DNA from 3 places in the Vibrio sp. R10-SG-ISO4 genome. Region 1 is predicted to be linked to each of the others. Evidence: riboswitches for the same ligand, from Rfam matches in the RefSeq annotation. Region 1 holds a riboswitch; each other region holds the start of a gene.

Region 1 (6,782 bases):
CAACCCGCAATCTTAGCCGGTACGCCGAGCATTAATACGGTCGATGGCAGTGGCGCACTGCCACCTGGAATGTAAAGACCGACTTTCTGAATCGCTCGAGTCACTTGTTCACACACAACACCAGGTTGCGTTTCAACTTTAATAGGCTGTGGCTTTTGGGCTTTGTGAAACTTAGCGATATTGGCGTACGCTTGCTCAAGCGCTTGCTTCATGGTTTCGCTTAAGCGCTCTGACGCCGCCTCAATCTCTTGAGTTGAGACTCGAATCGACTCTGGTTTGACGCGATCATACTTTTCCGTCAACGCCAATAGAGCAGCATCGCCTTGCGTTTTTACTTGTGCGATAACCTCAGACACCGCAGCGGTAATATTCGCCCCTTCGGTAATGGCAGGGCGCTCTAAAATGGAGTCTTGCTGAGATTCACTCAATGATTGCCAAACAACTGTTCTCATCGCCCTTACTCCATCATTTTCTCAATTGGCAGTACTAGGATTGAGCTAGCACCAAGCTCTTTGAGTTGTTCCATGGTTTCCCAGAACAAGTTTTCGGTACTCACAAGGTGAACGGCCACTTTTTGTTTATCAGCAGAGAGCGGCAAAACGGTTGGATCTTCTGCGCCAGGAAGGAGCGATTTGATCTGCTCAAGTTTGTCTGCTGGGGCGTGCAGCATGATGTATTTCGACTCTTTCGCTTGCTGAACGCCTTGCATACGAGTCAATAGCTTATCAATCAGTTTGGTTTTATCTTGTGCGAACTCACCTTTGCGCTGAATAAGGGTCGCTTTTGATTGGAAGATGACTTCCGCTTCTTTTAAGCCGTTCGCTTCTAAAGTAGCGCCGGTAGACACTAGGTCGGCGATGGCATCAGCAAGGCCAGCACGTGGCGCGACTTCAACAGAACCGGTCAGCATACAGGTTGAGAACGGTACGCCTTGCTCATCCATGTAGGCTTTTAACAATTGTGGATAGGTGGTAGCGATACGCTTACCGGCCAAATCTTGCGGGCCGTTGTACTCTTCATCCTTATCGATCGCAATAGAGAGGCGGCAGCCACCAAAATCGAGACGGCGCAATGTCACAAACTCACTAGGCTCACCCAATGCTTTGCGGTCTAGGCGGACTTCTTCCAATTCGTTTTCGCCAATGAAACCAAGATCAACCACACCGTCCATGATCAAACCTGGGATATCGTCGTCACGCACAAGCAGCAAATCGATTGGCATGTTCTCTGAGTGAACCACCAGCTTTTCACCCATGACGTTAAATTTCACACCACACTTTTTCAGCAGTGCTTGGCTCTCTTTACTTAGACGACCTTTTTTCTGAATGGCGATTCTTAGGCGTTGTGTTTGCATGACTCTTGTATCCCTGTGTTCGAAATCGTTCAAAACGTTAGACTTAAAAACTAAAAAACCCTCGGAAGGTTTGTCTCCCGAGGGTCATAAATCTTTATATTTGCGATTTTCTGCCTCCGGGAGTTTCCTATCTCCCGGGTATGCGCACATCTCCCGAAAGACTAGATTGGGTGATGGTGATGATGAATGTTCATTACAAAATTGCGCATACTGATAAAGCTCTCTTAGCTCGCTTGGTTGACACCCACACTAACCAAGCTCAGGGATCTTTTCAACCTTTAATTTCAACTTTTTCTTATTTGTCTAATACAAATAAGAAAGGAGACCAAAGCCTCCTTAAAATAATCAATAGAATCTGTCAGTTAGATACGAACTGTCTATCGTTTTATGACGTCGCACAGCTCGCTAGCTTCGACTTAGACATCATTGAAAGCACCGCGCACACGGCCACAAACGCCACGCTGGCGACCGCAAATGAGAGACCGACCGACGCTGTCATACCGAGAGTGATAAAGCCGACACAAGAGATCGCTGCTACAGATAACGCATAAGGTAACTGAGTCGAGACGTGATCAATATGATTACAACGAGCACCCGTCGAAGACAAGATCGTGGTATCCGAAATCGGTGAGCAGTGATCACCAAAGACCGAACCGGCGAGCACCGCACTCAGCATTGGCAACATCAAGGCAATATCTGTCGCTCCAGCCATATCACCCGCAATCGGCAACATGATACCGAATGTACCCCAAGAGGTACCGGTCGAGAACGCCATCAAGCCCGAGAGCAAGAACAGGATAACCGGCAACCAATGTGGGTTGATGCTACCTTGCGCCAGCGTTGACAGGTATTTACCCGTGTTCATGTCACCAATCACGCTACCAATGGTCCACGCGAAGACTAGAATGAGGATCGCACCAAACATTGAGCGCGCACCAATCCACAGTGTACGAGCAATTTCGATGGTCGCAATGCGTTGCTTAACCACCGTAAACAGCGCGGTTGCCAAACCCACAATACCACCGTAGATCAAAGACAAACCCACATCGGTGTTTTCAAAAGCGCCCAGCAGATTAAACGCTTCACCATCCGCTTTAAGCGCCTGACCACCGGTGTAAAGCATGGCCGCTACCGTTGCAATGATTAACAGCACGATAGGCAAAACCAAATCAAGAACGCGTCCGCCTTCGCTTTCAGGAATATCCAGCTCTTCATTGAGCTCATGCGCTTCTTTGGTATCGTTCTCTGCATCTTTGTCAAAGCCACGGCCTTGAGACGCCGCAATTTCATGGCTGCGCATCTTACCGATGTCGAGACCAAACCAAGCCACAGCAAACACCATCAACAGCGCAAATACCGCATAGAAGTTCATCGGAATCAAACGCACGTAAGCGCCCAACGCGGAATACTCTGTGATGCCATGAGAGACTAAGATGCCACCAATAATGGTCATAATGTAGGCACCCCAGCTTGATGCAGGCATCAAGACACACATAGGGGCAGCGGTCGAATCGAGAATGTAAGCCAGCTTAGAGCGAGAGACGTAAAAACGGTCCGTGACAGGGCGAGAAATCGCGCCCACCGCCAAACTGTTAAAGTAATCATCGACAAAAATGAACACGCCCAAAAACGCAGCAAGCAGTTTTGAACCGCGCTTACTTTTCACACGAGACTGCGCCCATTCAGCAAACGCGCGAGTGCCACCTGAGAGCGTCAGCAGTGCTGTCATCATACCGAGTAAAAGCAAGAAGCCGACAATACTCATGTTCCAAGTATTGAGGCCACCGTCTTCTACGAAAACGCCCGATACGGTTGACGCAAGATAACCCGACGCACTCGAAAACGAATAGTCGTTAAGCAATACGGCACCTAAAACGATACCCACACCGAGAGACACAAGAACGCGACGCGTAATGATCGCAAGACTCAACGCCACGAGTGGTGGCAAAAGAGATAAAGGAGATGAGGCAAAATCAATTAAATTCATGATCTTCAAAAACCAGTAATAAATGGTTAGAGATCTACTGCAGATTAGTCAACCGCACGAGGCCGTTGATAATGTTGAACTTAGCGACAGGGAAGTAGACACTTCACCCAACCCTACAGTAGCGCTCCATAGTTTTACACATTATAGACTATGGCAGTGTTAGCCCTTTCGAGACTAACCCCAGCGAACTCCTTTGATATGGAAGCCCACTTCGGCGAGATAACCTTTCACGCATGCTCATTGGCATCACCCCAACAAACGCTACTATTTTATTCCGCTCCTCTACCGCACAACCAAAATAATCAACCAATGAAACATCAAATTAACAAAGGTTTTACTGTAGTCATGCATTAGGTGGCGCCATTGTACCCATCTAAAACTGCATTTCAACAATTTGGCTCGTTTTGTTGTCACTTTTATTGCTTAGCGATGGTACAAACAGGAAGCCAACTCTCAATTTGATGACAATTCACACTGTGCTGACGTTCAACGCCCGGGACATTAAAAACTCGGTGTTGACTGCAATGCCAAATAGATAGCACTTTCTCCAAGTCGAAATATGTGCTGTGATCGAAATCGTAAAAGAAAACGTATTGAGGTGGTTCATTTGAACTATATCGACATTATAATGCCAACTATTAGGCAAATTCGTTCTCATGCTGATTTCGGCGACTTTTATCTAAACAGTACCATCAGGATAAGAAACGTTTAATAATAGATATGAAACTCTATTATTAAATCTGAGCGTCAAAACAGGACTTAGCCGAATGATCGCTCCAATAAAGTAAAGAAAGGTAAATTTGGCTGACATTAACAATAAATTTATCGCATTCTGCAAAGAATGGATTGTAATGTTTAAATATCAAGATTAGTATTTAAGAAATACTCTTAAATAAGATAACAATGAGAGATGTTATGTCTGAACTAACAAAAACACTATTAAATATTCGTAGTCTTCGTGCCGCAGCACGTGAACTGACTCTTGAGCAACTGGAAGACGCCCTAAGCAAATTAACGACAGTCTTTACTGAGCGTAAAGAAGAGGAAGAAGCGCAGCGTGCAGCAGCGGCAGAGCAAGAAGCCAAACTGGCTGCTATCGCTGAGCAAATTTCTAAAGAAGGTATCGATATTGATGCCCTGTACTCTGCGCTTGCTGGTGAAACAAAAACCAAAACCAAATCGAAACGTGCACCTCGTCCACCAAAATATAAATATGTGGATGCAAGCGGTGAAACTAAAACTTGGACCGGTCAAGGTCGCACCCCATCTGCTATTCAACAGCAATTGGATGCAGGCAAGAGCCTAGAAGAGTTCCTGATCTAACTTTCGATGTAAGTTAGTTCAAAAAAAAGCGCCTTTCGGCGCTTTTTTCGTTTATCGTTCCCAGTAGGCTTCTTCCAAGCTATCTTCTCGCTCTGGTAAACCTTTCGAAAGACGTGGAGAGTGCTGAACCAATACCTCATAACTGGCACGGTTGGAATACTTACATACTTGTGAAAAGGAAGAGTAAGTTAAAAACGCATGCGCGTGTTTACTCGAGTTGGGCACATTTTCTTTGTGGTATTTATTCGCGGCCATATCGTGCAATAACGCAGACAATGCCGCATCACCGGCGCCATTGGTGTTTTTAATTTTCTCCGGACCACCCATGTATGGTGAAATATGGGAATATACTTTGATCGCTTGATCGCAATTATCTTTTAATGCAGGGCGGCTAAATTCATAACGATTGAATTCCGCAATACTACCTGGCAACAAAGGCAATGACGTTTCACGTTTGGCCGCGTCTTCGGTATAACCGGCCATAAACAAGCCAAGTGGCCCAGCAGTACACAGCACCAAATCGACCCACTCCAAGGCTTTGTCTGATGCCGCAAGCGGGTCGCTCTCCCCAGTGAGCGCATGCGCCTCATCTTCATTCATCGCTACAACGGTGACATGATCGCGCAAAAATTGCTGCCAAAACTGCGGGTCATCTTGGATGACAAACTTAGTCCCTAACGTGAGAACGACCGGTACATCGTGCTTTTTCGCGTACTCAATAGCGCGCATGGTCGCTTCTGGCATCGGATCGCCCGCTTTGCAGCGCACCAAATACGCAGTCAGCACCAGTGCAGAGGCATTTTTAAAGATTTTTTCTGGAATGCTCTCTGGTTTAAGCTGGTTCATCTGCCCTTCACTAATGGCAAAAGTGCGCTCCCCGTCTTCGGTGATCAGCGCGAAGCAGCGTCCAATCGCGCCGTCGACACCTTGCAGATAATTCAAATCCATTCGACTGGAGGTATTGCACAAATAACGATAGCCGTAACTGCCGATCTTGATGTCCTGACTCATGACACCCAGTAGCGTCGAACGGTCATCCGCCAACACAGAATAGTTGTGCAAGGTATTGCCAATCGTACCACCCGCGTATTCATTGGTGATCAAATCATCGCGCTTTAGTTCGTCGTATAACGCTTCGGCCGTCGCATCATCAATCACCAGTGAGTGTCCCTTACTTAACTGGTATTTTTCGATGAGCGTGCTACACACTTTGGCTTCAATATCCACTAAGGTTTGGTCGATACCAATAATGTGGGTGCGGGACATTTTCTTGCTGTCCTGCGCTTGAGTCACTAAAGGATCGCGAGCATGAACCGGGAAGTAATGTTTGGATTTGCGTTGGCCGGGAAATTTCATAATCAGAGTAAAGTAAGGGATAAAAAGTGGCGCGATTCTACCGCGCCCTTATTGGCGCGGCAACTCCCGCTAGCATAGCAAACGTTTGCTCGCACATTTAACCTGACACAACGTCGATAACGATTAGCGGCGGCTTATTCGCCTTCCATAAAACTCAAATCTGGCAATAAATCCAAGTGCTCGGAATAGCGTTTAAGATTAAACTCACCATCGTTTTTCATCACATCAAAAATTTCGATTGAGACTGCGCAAGCCATCATGGCAATTGCTTCGTCTCTTGCTGTGCCCGTCATCATCAAACGCATTAACGTTTCTTTCACTTTGATGGGGTTGCCATCTTGGAGTTGGTTTTCAATCACTTCAATAAGTTGCGTTTCTTGCAGCAGTTCGTCTTGGTGTTCAGTCATGAGGGGTTCACTTAATAATGAGATAGATGAGCCTAGGACTCTTGAATTTCGCCCACTATGCCACAACTAACCCTGCATTACCCAATGATATCCGTGCTAACTGTCGACGTAATGACCATCAACGCAATCAACCGATATGTTGTGATATTTACGCGAGGTACATTGCCGTGTTTAGCAGATAACTTGGGCTCTATTTGTCGAACTATGGGCTGCATAACAACCTAGCGAGAACAAGCTGAAAAGCATGGGTGTGATTTCGATCTCGGATCTGTCACCGCTACCGGCTTTCTGCTAGAATTTGCATCCAGTTAAATTGAGTGGTGTGACCTAATGTCTGAAAACTGTACTGACAACA
Region 2 (6,782 bases), on a different contig from region 1:
GGTGACGGCTATGATCATCGGTCACGGCATGATTGCGTTCCGCGATCCTAACGGCATTCGCCCACTGTGTTTAGGTAAACGCGAGGTTGAAGGTCGCACCGAGTACATGGTTGCCTCTGAATCAGTGGCACTGGATGCCGTCGGTTTTGACTTTATGCGCGATGTCGCGCCAGGTGAAGCAATCTATGCGACGTTTGATGGTCAACTGCATACTAAGCAGTGTGCGGACAACCCTCGACTCAACCCATGTATTTTCGAATTTGTTTACTTTGCACGTCCCGACTCCTTTATCGATAAGATTTCGGTTTACAGCGCACGCGTAGAGATGGGTAAGAAGCTGGGCGACCGAATCCGTGACGAATTTGCTGATTTGGACATTGATGTGGTTATCCCGATTCCAGAGACCTCGTGTGACATCGCCCTACAAATCGCTCAAGCGATTGAAAAGCCTTACCGCCAAGGTTTTGTGAAAAACCGCTATGTTGGCCGCACGTTCATCATGCCGGGTCAGCAGCAGCGTAAGAAGTCAGTACGTCGTAAACTCAACGCGATTCGTTCAGAGTTTAAAGACAAGAATGTCTTGTTGGTTGATGATTCTATCGTACGTGGTACTACGTCAGAGCAGATCATCGAAATGGCCCGCGATTCAGGTGCGAAGAAAGTGTACATGGTCTCTGCTGCGCCAGAGATTCGCTTCCCGAACGTGTACGGCATTGACATGCCAAGCGCCAATGAGCTTATCGCCCATGGCCGAGACAACGAAGCGATCTGTAAGCAAATTGGTGCCGATGAGCTCATTTTCCAGACGTTGGAAGACCTTACGGACGCCGTTGGCCTAGGCAACACAGACATCTCTCAGTTCGAAACGTCGGTATTTAGCGGTGAATACGTAACCGGCGACATCAATCAGCAGTACTTAGACTTTCTTGAGTCTTTGCGCAGCGATGATGCAAAAACGCAACGAGAGATTCAGCAAGAGCTTGCTAACCTAGAGTTGCATAACGAAGGCGCGTAACCTCCACGCCCTCTACGTAAACGTATTTAATGGTCATCCAACGGATGACCATTTTTTATTGCGCCATCCGGCTGCTGTCAGATGACAATAACGTGCGATTACTTTTTGGGTTTAAAGCCGTAATTAGCTGAACACGCGTTATCTCATTAATTAGATGGTACGCCCCACACCTACGCTAAAATTAGCATGGTCGTTGAACATTTAGAGGTGCCATCATGTCAGCTATTAAAGTTATTGGTATAGATCTCGGTAAGTCTGTTTTCCATCTAATTGGCCACGACTACTCTGGTCGTGAAGTTTTCCGACACAAATTAACCCGAGCTAAGCTCATTCATTTTATCTCACAGCTAGAATCTACAACCATAGCAATGGAAGCCTGCTGTGGTGCGCACTGGTTGGCTCGAAAATGCAAAGAATATGCTCATAAGGTCAAGCTAATACCTGCACAGTATGTAAAGCCATACGTTAAGAGCCACAAGAACGATTTCATTGATGCTGATGCTATTGCCGAAGCTGCCACGAGACCTAATATGAGGTTTGTCTCTCCGAAAAGCGAACAAGCTCAAATTAGTACCGTTATTAGGAAAATCAGAACAGGATATATTCGCGAAAGAACCTCCTGTATGAATAGAATCGGGTCAATCTTACTAGAGTTTGGCATTAGCTTTCCTCGGGGGCATGCCAATATGAAAATGCTGTTCCAGTGGCTAGCAGATAGAAAAGCTATAGTCCCACCACAGATCATTCTTGAACTTCGTGACCAATTGGACTACTACAACCAACTAAATGAAAAGATCGCTGTTCAAGACCAAAAACTAGTCGAACTCAATAAAGAAAATGAGTTATATAGTTTACTTCAAACGATACCAGGCATAGGGCCTATGACAGCTTCGTGTTGCTTGTCTTCCGTCGGAGACCCTAAAGACTTTGCTAATGGGCGAAACTTTGCAGCATGGATAGGGTTAGTACCGTTTCAATATACAACGGGAGGAAAGTCGCGATTGTTGGGTATATCGAAGCGGGGAAACAAAGAACTGAGAGAATTATTTATCCATGCGGCTAGAGCTGTCATGTGGAGGGATAGCTCTGCGGAGCATTACTTCGGGTCATGGCTTATTGATTTGAAGTGTCGAAAACCATTCAACGTTGCTGTTGTTGCATTGGCTAATAAACTGGCTCGCATAGCATGGTCAGTTATGAACTCTCACAAAGCGTTCGAAGTAAAAGCATAACCAAAATTTGCATATGATAAATCAAGATGACAAAACGGTTAGACCACCAGATTGAAGACCTGAGGGGCAGAACAGCATTGAAAGTGCTTTCTCATTTATGAGGACAATCTGGCGCGGATCTCATCGTAGAGCTGGGACTAATGAAAGTCTCAAAAAGACTCTGAATACATTAGCGCAAACCAACTCTGTTTTTTTGACTTTTCACTTGCAAAACGGGGCGTACCATACATTCTGCCCCAAACCGCCTTAGTGCTATTACTCAGCAACGAGTTACGCTGCGGAGTTTGCGATACGTGAAGTTATGGCAGACACCAGAACAGCGCTGCACGGAATCTCCCATTTCCAATCAAAAACGATGCCCTTACCCAGAAAATATCACCTGAGTTGTTATGCAAATTCACAACCGGACAGAAGTTTATTGGAGTAGCATCCCATAGTGTTGCTTTCAGGAACTCCTTCGTACCCAAAAACGTAAAAGGCCACCGTTTGTAGCGGTGGCCTGTTTGCTCTGAACTAGAAGGAAACGCGCATCATGTAAATGTCTAATTCACTATTGCGGTACACGCTCATTCTCCTTGAGTAGATATTTTTAGTTTGTTGATACTGCTAACTTTACACCCAGACCAGCAAACATTGTTCCGACAGCACGATCTAACCAGATGCTGAGTTTTTTACTGCTTCTAACTCGTTCAGAAATCTTGTCTGCCGCAAGAACATATGCAGCTTCCACAACGATAGCAACCGCAATAACAAGTAACCCGAGATAGAACAACTGGAATGATACAGAGCCTGCGTCTTCACGAACAAACTGTGGTAGAAACGCCATAAAGAAAATAGCTACTTTAGGGTTTAGAATGTCGATTAGTACCCCTTGCTTAAATGCTTCAAATGCTGTTTCTTTGCTCTGATTTGAGCCATCGGCATTTAACTCAAATCCAGATGATCTAAATGACTGATAAGCAAGATATATCAGATAAGCCGCACCAACATACTTAACAATGCTAAATGCTAGTGCAGAAGAGACTAAAATAGCAGATAAGCCAATGGAAGCAGCAAACACATGGAAAAGCGCTCCGGTACATACACCAATAGCCGATGCTAAGCCTACCTTTTTTCCATTGCTAATTGTCTTCGTCAGGATGTACAGCAGATCAGGCCCCGGAGCGACATTTAGAGCAAAAGCGGTTGTTAGAAACAATAACCAAAAGTTAAAATCAGACATTCTTACCTCAATATATATTATGGAGGCTACTAGAACAGCGATGCAGGATGCAAAGCTTTGGGGGGACACATATAAACTGGCTCACCATCCATCTGTAGCGCTCCATAGAAAACGTGTTTTTGTCATCCTAACGAGTTTACTATGGCAGTGCTGTACCTATTCGATACAACCCCAGCACTACGGGGTGACGCCCGTGGCACTTCGGCATTGACTCCTTTCACTCAGGGTCAATGGTTGTCAACCTAAACTGAGCTACTGATAGGTAATGCGCCTCTACATTGCTGCACTGATTTTCGCCAATACAGCTTTGCAAATGAAGATAAACTATAAGCTAGAATGATTGCAAATATTTTTTGCGTCGCTTAAACCTCCCAACGGAGCTCTGGGAAAATCAATTCGGGCCGAACGAGATTCTGCATACTTTGTGGCGAATTCTGCATATAGAGAATCTAACAATGTAGATCGCAGGTGGAAGATTATGTCCAATTCCGCGCAGACAGACCATCACTGACAACGGTGGTCTTTGACGTTTTGGGGTACGAAAAGTTATCCGTAATAACCTAAATTAGCAAAGCAGCTAGCAGTGTGATCACTGCTAGCAGAAAGAATTACTAACTCATTCATACTCTGTATCTTTCACAAAATCCCGATCAATATTTCGTTATTGTAAGTGCACTAATATTACAAATTATCCTTAATTTGCAAAGTCTCTCATATGCTCTAGTTTGAAAATTCTACTAAGAGTTAAGGTAATCTCAGATAAAAGAGTTTAAAAACAATAAGTTAAAATAAAATTTAAGAGAGCTATTGAACTGAACCAAGACCCTTTACAACCATTAAATAGTACGATCTGTTTGTATTATTAAATTATTTGAACTTGTCCGCAGTTTAACAAAGCCGATGCGATTCAGACCACATTCCAAGGGCGAATCGGTTTTCTCGCCCTCTTGTGTGTTGCTAACCTTCCCTCATACTCAAATACCCTACGAAAGAGATACCAATGAAAAAGTCACCAATTGCATTTATTTTAGGTTCATTACTATTCGCAAGCGCGACAACGAGCCACGCAAGCACAGAACAAGTTACCCAACCGACAGCAGTTATGGTTGATCAAGGTGTTGCTGTTGCTTCTGCACAAGAGGTGCTGGAGCTGCGCGAGAGCATCAACAACGCGCAAGATGGCGATGTGATTAGCATCAAACCAGGTCGCTATGCCGATTTAGGTCGTGTGACGTTATCTGCGAACAACGTCAAGATTGTCGCTCAAGAGCCTGGAACTGCCATTTTTAACGGTTCAACTCAGTTCTTGATTAAGGGTGACAATAACCTAATTGAGAGCTTAGTCTTCACTGAAGGTGGCGCAACGCTAAGCACTGAAAGTCATGATGCAAACATCATGGGCGTGTTTGGTATCTTTGGTAAAAACAACACCTTAAATAACTCTGTTATCTACAAGTTCAACGATTACGAATACGTAGCGGATGAGAAAGGAAAATACCCTAACATCCGTTGGATCACTGTTGGCGGCGAAAACAACAAGATTACCAACAATACTTTTGAAGGTAAGTACAAGCGCGGCGCGATGCTTGTTGTGGCAACATCAGACAAGTTAGAGAAAACTCTGATCGAAGGTAACATCTTTAAAGACCTGACGGCTTTAGATATGGAGCTGATCGAAAACTCTAACCCGAAAATGGTGAGAACCAACCGCAACGACAGACAAGCGATCCGCGTGGGTGACAGCCACAACTCACTGTTTGATTCACAAAGTATTATCCGCAATAACTACTTCGACAATATCAGTGGTTATGTCGGTAAAAACGGCTCTGGCGAGATCGAGCTTATCTCTGTGAAAGCGAGCGGCATCACTTTTGATGGCAACACAATCAAAAACAGTACTTCGATGATTTCTTTGCGTCATGGCCATAATAATGTTGTGACAAACAACGTGATCTTACCGGGTAACACGCCTAACTCAGGCGGTATCCGCATCTATGATGAAAACCACGTTATTGAAAACAACTATATCGAAGGCACGTTAGGTAAAGGCACTTACCGAGGCGCTCTTGTACTGAACACTGGCATCATCGATGTAGCGAATGGCGAAGTACTAAGTAAAGATTCAACAGACGGTAAAACACTGCAAAAGCAGTGGACACCAAAAGACGTTGTGGTTAAGAACAACACGCTAGTGAACAACACACAAGGTATCTTTGCGAGTAATGCAATTCACCGTGTGAGCTTAACCAACGATGAACGTGTTGAAACAATCTTCCCAGCTGTTAATACGCTATTTGAAAACAACCTGTCTATCGCAACTGAAGATGGTACAAACGCATTCCGACAATTTGAAGGCGAAAAATTCCAGATGGTTGGTTCTAAGTTTGTGAACAATATCTTCTATGGTCAAATCGAAGGCTTAGACCAATTGCCTGAGGGTATTACTACAGACGCACCAGCAATGGAGCGTGACGAGCAAGGTCTATTGAAAGCGGTGGGTACAGTAGGTGCGTCTAACCTAACCGTACTGAATGAAGAAATGGTTGGTTCAACTATCGTTATCAACTAATCGATTTCAATAATTTAATCTGGTTCGTTCAGCCATCTATTCGCTGAACGGGCCGGCCATCCGGCTGTGACATATTCACCATTCACAAAGATCTGAACGTAAAAAAGCCCAACTTATTTCTAAGCTGGGCTTTTTTGAATTTGGCTCCCCCTGCGGGACTCGAACGTGCCGGCCATCCGGCTGTGACATATCCACCGTTCACAAAGCTCTGAACGTAAAAAAGCCCAACTTATTTTAAGCTGGGCTTTCTTGAATTTGGCTCCCCCTGCGGGACTCGAACGGGCCGGCCATCCGGCTGTGACATATCCACCGTTCACAAAACTCTAGCTATAAAAATGCCCAACTGTATAAGCTGGGCATTTTTAGGAATGTGGCTCCCCCTGCGGGACTCGAACGGGCCGGCCATCCGGCTGTGACATATCCACCGTTCACAAAACTCTAGCTATAAAAATGCCCAACTGTATAAGCTGGGCATTTTTAGGAATGTGGCTCCCCCTGCGGGACTCGAACCTGCGACATACGGATTAACAGTCCGCCGTTCTACCAACTGAACTAAGGGGGAATTGCTCTAAAGCGAGCGGGATATTAGCAGTACCAGAAAATCTGTCAAGTTTCATTCTGCGTAAAAACGCAAAAATTAATCATAAAAAAAGCTTTACTTTTCTGTAGCCCTTGCGGCATTTGGGCTCTATTTACTTATCCACCAAAATTGTGGATAAGTGTGTGTATGAGATCTGATCAAGT
Region 3 (6,782 bases), on a different contig from region 1:
ATAGGCCTTGGATTGGACCCCGGCTTGAAGTTGTCTGCAACGCAGAAACAGGCGGTAGTGCAAGCGGCACAGCAGGTGGGGGTGGCGGAGTATTTGTCTCGATTGCCGCATGAGCTCTCTGGTGGCCAGCGTCAACGGGTTGCGTTAGCGCGCTGCTTTGTACAGTCTGCGCCGATATGGCTGCTAGACGAGCCCTTTTCAGCGCTCGATCCTTTGCTCAGGTTAGAGATGCTATCACTGGTCAAACAGTTGGCGAGTGAGCGTGATATTACGGTAGTAATGGTGACGCACCACTTAGGTGATGCCAAAGCGATCGCCACGCATTTTGCGTTTGTATCACAAGGTCATGTCGCAGCGACTGGGCCGATTTCAGAGCTAGCGGCGACCCACTCGGACCCTAGCCTCGGCGCATTTGTTCAGGCGGCCACCACGGCGCACAACTGAGCGCAATAACAATGGGCTAGAAAGCAGAGATAAAAAAAAGCGGATAAGTGTGCACTTATCCGCTTCAATCATCACTGAGTAAGAGCGTGTTATTGTGGCTCTTCACTGCTCAATGCTTTGAGGATCTGGAAAATCTCTCGATACGCTTTAGCTGGCTTGTTGGCTTGCTTTTCTTTGTTCGCCTGACGAGCAAGCTGACGTAAACGCTGACGGTCCGCATCCGGATACAGCGTCAATACCTCTTCAATGGCGCTGTCGCCCTCTTCCACCACACGGTCACGCAATTGCTCTAATTTGTGCAGCAGCGCCGTGGTTTGAGAGTGCTTGTTACGGACTTTATCCAGCGCCGCTTGAATTGGCTCTGGGTCTTCGTGACGCATCAATTTTCCGATAAACTGCAACTGACGACGGCGCGCTTCGTTTTTAAAACGTTGCGCATCGCGAATCGCATCGGCCAAGTCTTCGCTGAGTGGAAATTTTTCCAACACAGAGGGCTTGAGGTTAACGAGCTCTTCACCCAGTTTCTGCAGCTCTTCCATGTCACGCTTCAACTCGGATTTACTTACCCAGATGATCTCTTCTTCTGGTTCCCATGGCGCTTTTTGATTTTTGCGAGCCATTTTCATACCTTCATTTGAACGTCTATTTCTCTATTTTAACAAGAATCATGGGGAGAAAGCGAAATTCTTGTTATCCTAGCGACAAAGCAACGACTGATGAAGAGAATATGGACGTAAAAAAGCAAGTGGCACAGCAGCGTATCGAGCTTGAAGCTGCCGTCGCGAAAGCGTTAGAGATGGCGGGTGAAAAAGCGGATGCCGCGGAAGTTGCCATCAGTAAAACCACAGGTTTAAGCGTATCGACTCGCATGTGTGAGGTCGAAAATGTGGAGTTCAACAGTGACGGTGCACTCGGTATTACCGTCTATAGCAATCAGCGTAAAGGCAGCGCCTCAACGTCAGACTTAAGCGAAAAAGCGATTCAACAAACGGTATTGGCGGCACTCGATATCGCTCAATACACATCAGAAGATCCGTACGCAGGCCCAGCACCGGCTGAACTGATGGTCAAAGATATTCCCAACTTGGATCTGTTTCACCCCGATACGCCTGACCCTGACTACGCGGCAAAAATGGCGATTGAAGCGGAGCAAGAAGCGCTCAGCTACAGCGATAAGATCAAGCAAAGTGATGGCGCCAGCTACGATAGCCACTATGGCGTCAAAGTGTACGGCAACAGCCACGGCTTACTGGCGAGTTATGCCTCAAGTCGCCATAGCATCAGTTGCTGTGTGATTGGTCAAGGCCAAAACGGTGAAATGGAACGTGACTACAGCTACACAGTGGCGCGTAACAAAGACGACCTGTGGACGCCGAAATCCGTGGGCCTGAGCGCAGCGGAGAAAACCGTCAGTCGTTTAGACGCGCAGAAGCTCAAGACCGGTCAGTACCCGATCATGTTTGCGGCGGATGTCGCAACGGGTCTACTCGGTCACCTTGTGATGGCGATCAGTGGTGGCAACTTGTACCGCAAATCCTCGTTTCTTCTTGATCATCTTGGTCAGCAAATTCTACCTAGCTGGTTCCAAGTCGACGAGCGTCCCCATGTATTGCGTGGTCTAGCGTCAAGCCCGTTTGATAGCGAAGGCGTTGCTACGCAAGATAGACAAATTATCACTGACGGCGTGTTATCCACTTACCTATTGACCAGCTATGCGGCGCGTAAAATGTCGATGACGCCAACCGGTCATGCGGGTGGCATCCACAACTGGTACGTGCAATCCACAGGGCAAGATTTTGAGCAAATGCTTAAGGCGCTGGACACCGGCTTTTTGGTTACAGAAGTGATGGGGCAGGGTGTGAATATCGTGACGGGCGATTACTCGCGCGGCGCAGCCGGTTTTTGGGTTGAGAATGGTCAAATCCAATTCCCCGTCTCTGAGGTGACCATCGCAGGCAATCTCAAGCAGATGTTCAACCAAATAGTGGCTGTCGGCAGTGATGTGGAAACCCGTTCGCAGATTCAAACCGGTTCTATCTTGCTTGAGTCAATGAAAGTGGCGGGCGAATAAGCCTCACTATTTGACTTAGCGATGCTTCAGCGACGAAACACGAGAGTGCTTCGTCGCTGATGTGTATTTATAGTGCTGTTAGCGCTCAAACAGCTCGACATGCAACTTCTGAATCGCTTGTTTGGCTTCTGATTCACGCAGTAAGAAACAGAGGTTGTGCTGGCTAGCGCCGTAACAAATCATTCGTAAGTTAAAGTCTTCAAGTGTACCAAATACTTGTTTTGCATAACCTTTGCTCTCGCTCATGTTGTTACCAATCAAGGCGACGACGGAGAGGTTGTGTTCCACTTTCACACTGCACAGCTCTTCAAGCTCTTCACGCGCAGCTTGAGGTAACGATGGCGCACCGCCAGAGGTACCTGTTTGATCAAGCGTTAATGAGACACTGATTTCAGAGGTGGTGATCAAATCGACCGAGACCTTATGCTTGGCCAAGATCTCAAACACTTTGGCTAGAAAGCCGTAAGCATGGAACATTTTCGCGCTGCGCAGCGTCACCATGGTTTGGTTGTTACGTAGGGCTAGGGCGCGAAACAGCGGTGAGCTTTCCACTTGATGACGAATCCAAGTACCGCCTTGCTCTGGCGCTTTAGAGGAACCGACAAACACCGGAATATCATGGCGCAGAGCAGGGACTAGGGTCGAAGGGTGCAGGATCTTGGCGCCAAAATTCGCCATCTCTGACGCTTCGCTGAAGCTAATTTCTGCAATCGGTGCCGCATTCGGGGCAATACGCGGGTCTGTGGTGTAGATTCCCGGTACATCAGTCCAAATTTCTAAGCCAGAGGCTTGCACTGCCTCGGCAATCAAAGCCGCACTGTAATCACTGCCACCACGGCCAAGGGTAGTGGTGTTGCCTTCTTCATCGGAACCAATAAAGCCCTGTGTCACCACAACGTGCTCGCGGCACAGTGGCAGCAAGGTGTCACTGGCAAGCTCTCGAATGGCGGCAAGATCCGGTTCTGCGCGGCCAAAGTGGCTGTCAGTGCGCAGTACATCACGAATATCAAAGCGTACCGCGTTGATGCCGCGCTCAATCATTAGTTGGGTTAAAATGTGGGTCGACATCAGTTCACCACACGCAACAAGGTGATCAGTCAACTTATTGCTGGCTTGAATCGAGGCCGCTTCCGCAAGACTGGTGACCGTATCAAGCAGACTGTACACTTCACTCGCCGCATGGGTTGGATCATTGAGTTGATTAAGAATCGCATCATGAATCTCAGCGAGCTGAGTCAGAATATCGCTGCGTTGCTGCTGATCTTGTACGCCGTTCGCCAGCGCGACCAATAGATTTGTTACCCCTGAACAGGCACTGCTGACCACCAGTTTTGTCTCTGGATTGTTCTCAACGACCGCCGCACAACGGCTCATCGCTTCAAAGTTTGCAACACTTGTCCCACCAAATTTAGCAACGTTAAAATTGCTCACGGCATTTCTCCCACAACTTCCTGAATATTGAGTCTTTCCTTTGCGTGAGGTGAGGATGAGCGAGAGTAGAGGTAGGTATGGAGTACGACCTCAGAAGCTCATCACCAGACAGCGCTGATGACAGTTGATGGGACTCAACCCAAGTCAACCGACAGACTTAAACCACAATATAAGCCTACCTCGGCACTACTCCCCCTCAGAATGTTGTTTTGGAATTGTGGCTCCACAACATGCCTACCTGGGTAGTGCTCCTCTTCTGCAAAAAGCATAATTGTTTGTACAACAGGGTGACGAATTGTCTTGCCACCGCTTTCGCATTGAACGTGTTTATCCTCTTAATGTCAATGCGAAATTTACGGGTTAAAGACGATAGGTTCGGTTTGTGAGACTGGTATGACCTGTCGACTTTTTGCGCATTGCTGCGCTGGATGAATTCGATTATGGTGAAGAGATAACAACAAGAACACCCTCATGATTCAAAAGGAGTTGCCAATGACTTACCAAAGTTTTATCCCCCCTCGCCGTATTTTGATGGGCCCTGGTCCATCCGATATTTCCCCACAGGTACTGCAAGCTTTGAGCCGCCCGACGGTGGGCCACCTTGACCCGCTTTTTATCCAGATGATGGACGAACTCAAGCAGCTGCTTAAATACGCCTTTCAGACCAACAATGAGTTTACGATTGCTGTCTCGGCACCAGGCAGTGCAGGTATGGAGACCTGCTTTGTTAACTTGATTGAGCCGGGGGACAAAGTCATCGTCTGCCGAAATGGCGTGTTTGGCGAGCGCATGCGAGAAAACGTGGTGCGCTGCGGCGGTGAAGCGGTGCTGGTCGATGATGACTGGGGAACGCCGGTCTCGGTAGAGAAAGTTCGTGATGCGTTGCAGGCGCATCCTGATACCAAGCTCCTCGCGTTTGTCCATGCAGAAACGTCGACAGGGGCATGCAGTGATGCGAAGACGCTGGGCGCGCTTGCTAAAGAGTTCAATGTGTTGTCGATCGTCGATGCGGTGACGTCATTGGGTGGCGTGCCACTCAAAGTCGATGAGTGGCAACTTGATGCGGTCTACTCGGGCAGTCAAAAGTGCCTCTCTTGTACGCCGGGCCTCTCTCCTGTGACCTTCTCCAGTGCAGCGATTGAGAAAATCACCGCCCGTCAAACCCCGGTGCAAAGTTGGTTTTTAGACCAAAGTTTGGTACTCGGTTACTGGAGTGGAGAGGGCAAGCGTAGTTACCACCACACAGCGCCCGTCAACAGTCTCTATGCACTGCATGAAGCTTTGCTGATGCTCAAAAATGAAGGGTTAGAAAACGCGTGGCGTCGCCATCAGCAGATGCACAACAAGCTCAAGACCGGCTTATTGGCGCTCGGCTTTGAGTTTGTGGTGGAAGAGTCCGCACGCTTGCCGCAACTGAATGCGATTTATGTTCCTGAGGGGATTGATGAAGCCCAAATACGCAGTCACCTTCTTGATACGTACAATCTGGAAATTGGTGCCGGGCTTGGCGCATTGGCGGGCAAGGCGTGGCGGATTGGCCTAATGGGCTATGGTGCGCGGGAGGAGAACGTCGCACTCTGTTTACAAGCGCTTAAAGAGTCGCTCGGATAGAGTCGCTCGGATTAGAGTCGCTTGGCGAATAATTTGCCCTGTTAATGATTGCAGATGGCTCTCCAGTTCGGAGAGCCTTTTCTTATCTACTTTTTGTTTTCTTTTTATTCTTCGTCTGTACGAAGCAGTGCGTCGGTAGTCGGTGGCACGTATTGCACGTCTGAGAAATCGCGCCGAGGAAACAGGAATTGCGCTTCGGCTCGGATTTGTTCCGCCTTTTCACTGTCATTCAAACCTTGGTAGGCCAGAATTAAGTTGTTGTAGAATGCCGGTCTTGGTTTGTGGGTAATCACGCCCAGCGACCAATCCACGTACGGTTGAATAAATTCAGGGTTTTGCTGGTGCAGGCCAATATTGAGATAGGTGCTGTAGATGTCCCAGTCAAAACGCTCCTGCCAGACAATCGGGTTACTGACTCGGTTAAGGATATCCGGATCTTTCGGTTTGGAGAGCTCAAACTGCGTCAATATGTAGTTGGTGTGCAACGTGGTGACCATGTAAAACGACGTCACCAATGGCAAGATCAAACTTGCTACGCGCAGTCCGGTCTGCGATACGATGCTCAATCGCGCATATCGGTAGGCGCGCTTACGTTGGTCGACCCAGTAAATCAATAAGATAAAGGTTACCCAATGAATCGCTGAGTGATAAAACGGATATTCTAATTGGGTGTGGAGCACGATGGGGATAAAGAGCGAGAAAATCGCCAAACGTGTGCCATTCTTCGCTGCGTAGATACGATACAGCACCAAAATGGCCGCGATCAACATAGCCAAAATCGGCAGCACGCCCCCCTCTACGCCCCAATATAAGGTTTCGTTGTGTGGGTGATCCATTGATGCAAGCCCAGGCGGGTAACTGGCGTTGAGCTGATGTTGACGCGCCGTATAGACCAAGTATTCAGCTTCAAAACGTCCGTAACCATAGCCAGTAAATGGCTTTTCAATCAACATATCGAGCGTCTGAGGGAAGGTGTATTGTCTGGGCCCTTCTAGATTCACCTTTCGCTCTGCCAGGGTGTAGTTCTCACCGATTAACGTGGTCCCTAAGCCAATGGTGACGCCAATAAGCACAGAGACGAGCCAACCGACGGCGCGTTTTTTGGTGGCAAAGCGCATCAAATAAGGGATCAGCAGCACGACGACCAGTAGCGCGCTGAGCCAACCCGTCCGAGAGGCGAGCACGACCAGTAGGGGCAGCACGATGGCCGGTACCAGATAGAGTA

The links. Region 1 has a riboswitch for lysine ahead of AC6R03_RS14615 (Na+/H+ antiporter NhaC family protein). Riboswitches for the same ligand answer to the same signal wherever they lie in the genome.
Region 2: linked by a shared signal. The riboswitch ahead of AC6R03_RS04130 (LysE family translocator) and the one ahead of AC6R03_RS14615 (Na+/H+ antiporter NhaC family protein) in region 1 are both predicted to bind lysine.
Region 3: linked by a shared signal. The riboswitch ahead of lysC (lysine-sensitive aspartokinase 3) and the one ahead of AC6R03_RS14615 (Na+/H+ antiporter NhaC family protein) in region 1 are both predicted to bind lysine.

What each region holds. Positions count from the first base shown of each region.
Region 1 covers NZ_JCBDHJ010000018.1:364,070-370,851, reverse strand. The annotation lists gene hisD (histidinol dehydrogenase) at 1-452, opposite strand, end outside; gene hisG (ATP phosphoribosyltransferase) at 458-1,354, opposite strand; His leader region at 1,404-1,540, opposite strand; gene AC6R03_RS14615 (Na+/H+ antiporter NhaC family protein) at 1,740-3,341, opposite strand; lysine riboswitch at 3,453-3,634, opposite strand; gene AC6R03_RS14610 (H-NS family histone-like protein) at 4,257-4,664, shown strand; gene AC6R03_RS14605 (inosine/guanosine kinase) at 4,716-6,020, opposite strand; gene AC6R03_RS14600 (hypothetical protein) at 6,155-6,427, opposite strand; gene mnmA (tRNA 2-thiouridine(34) synthase MnmA) at 6,758-6,782, shown strand, end outside.
Region 2 covers NZ_JCBDHJ010000008.1:62,837-69,618, forward strand. The annotation lists gene purF (amidophosphoribosyltransferase) at 1-1,015, shown strand, start outside; gene AC6R03_RS04125 (IS110 family RNA-guided transposase) at 1,231-2,247, shown strand; gene AC6R03_RS04130 (LysE family translocator) at 2,837-3,469, opposite strand; lysine riboswitch at 3,557-3,753, opposite strand; gene AC6R03_RS04135 (polysaccharide lyase 6 family protein) at 4,470-6,038, shown strand; tRNA gene AC6R03_RS04140 (tRNA-Asn) at 6,525-6,600, opposite strand.
Region 3 covers NZ_JCBDHJ010000001.1:102,296-109,077, reverse strand. The annotation lists gene thiQ (thiamine ABC transporter ATP-binding protein) at 1-444, shown strand, start outside; gene yjgA (ribosome biogenesis factor YjgA) at 534-1,064, opposite strand; gene pmbA (metalloprotease PmbA) at 1,172-2,515, shown strand; gene lysC (lysine-sensitive aspartokinase 3) at 2,594-3,946, opposite strand; lysine riboswitch at 4,033-4,210, opposite strand; gene AC6R03_RS00450 (pyridoxal-phosphate-dependent aminotransferase family protein) at 4,439-5,557, shown strand; gene AC6R03_RS00445 (PglL family O-oligosaccharyltransferase) at 5,662-6,782, opposite strand, start outside.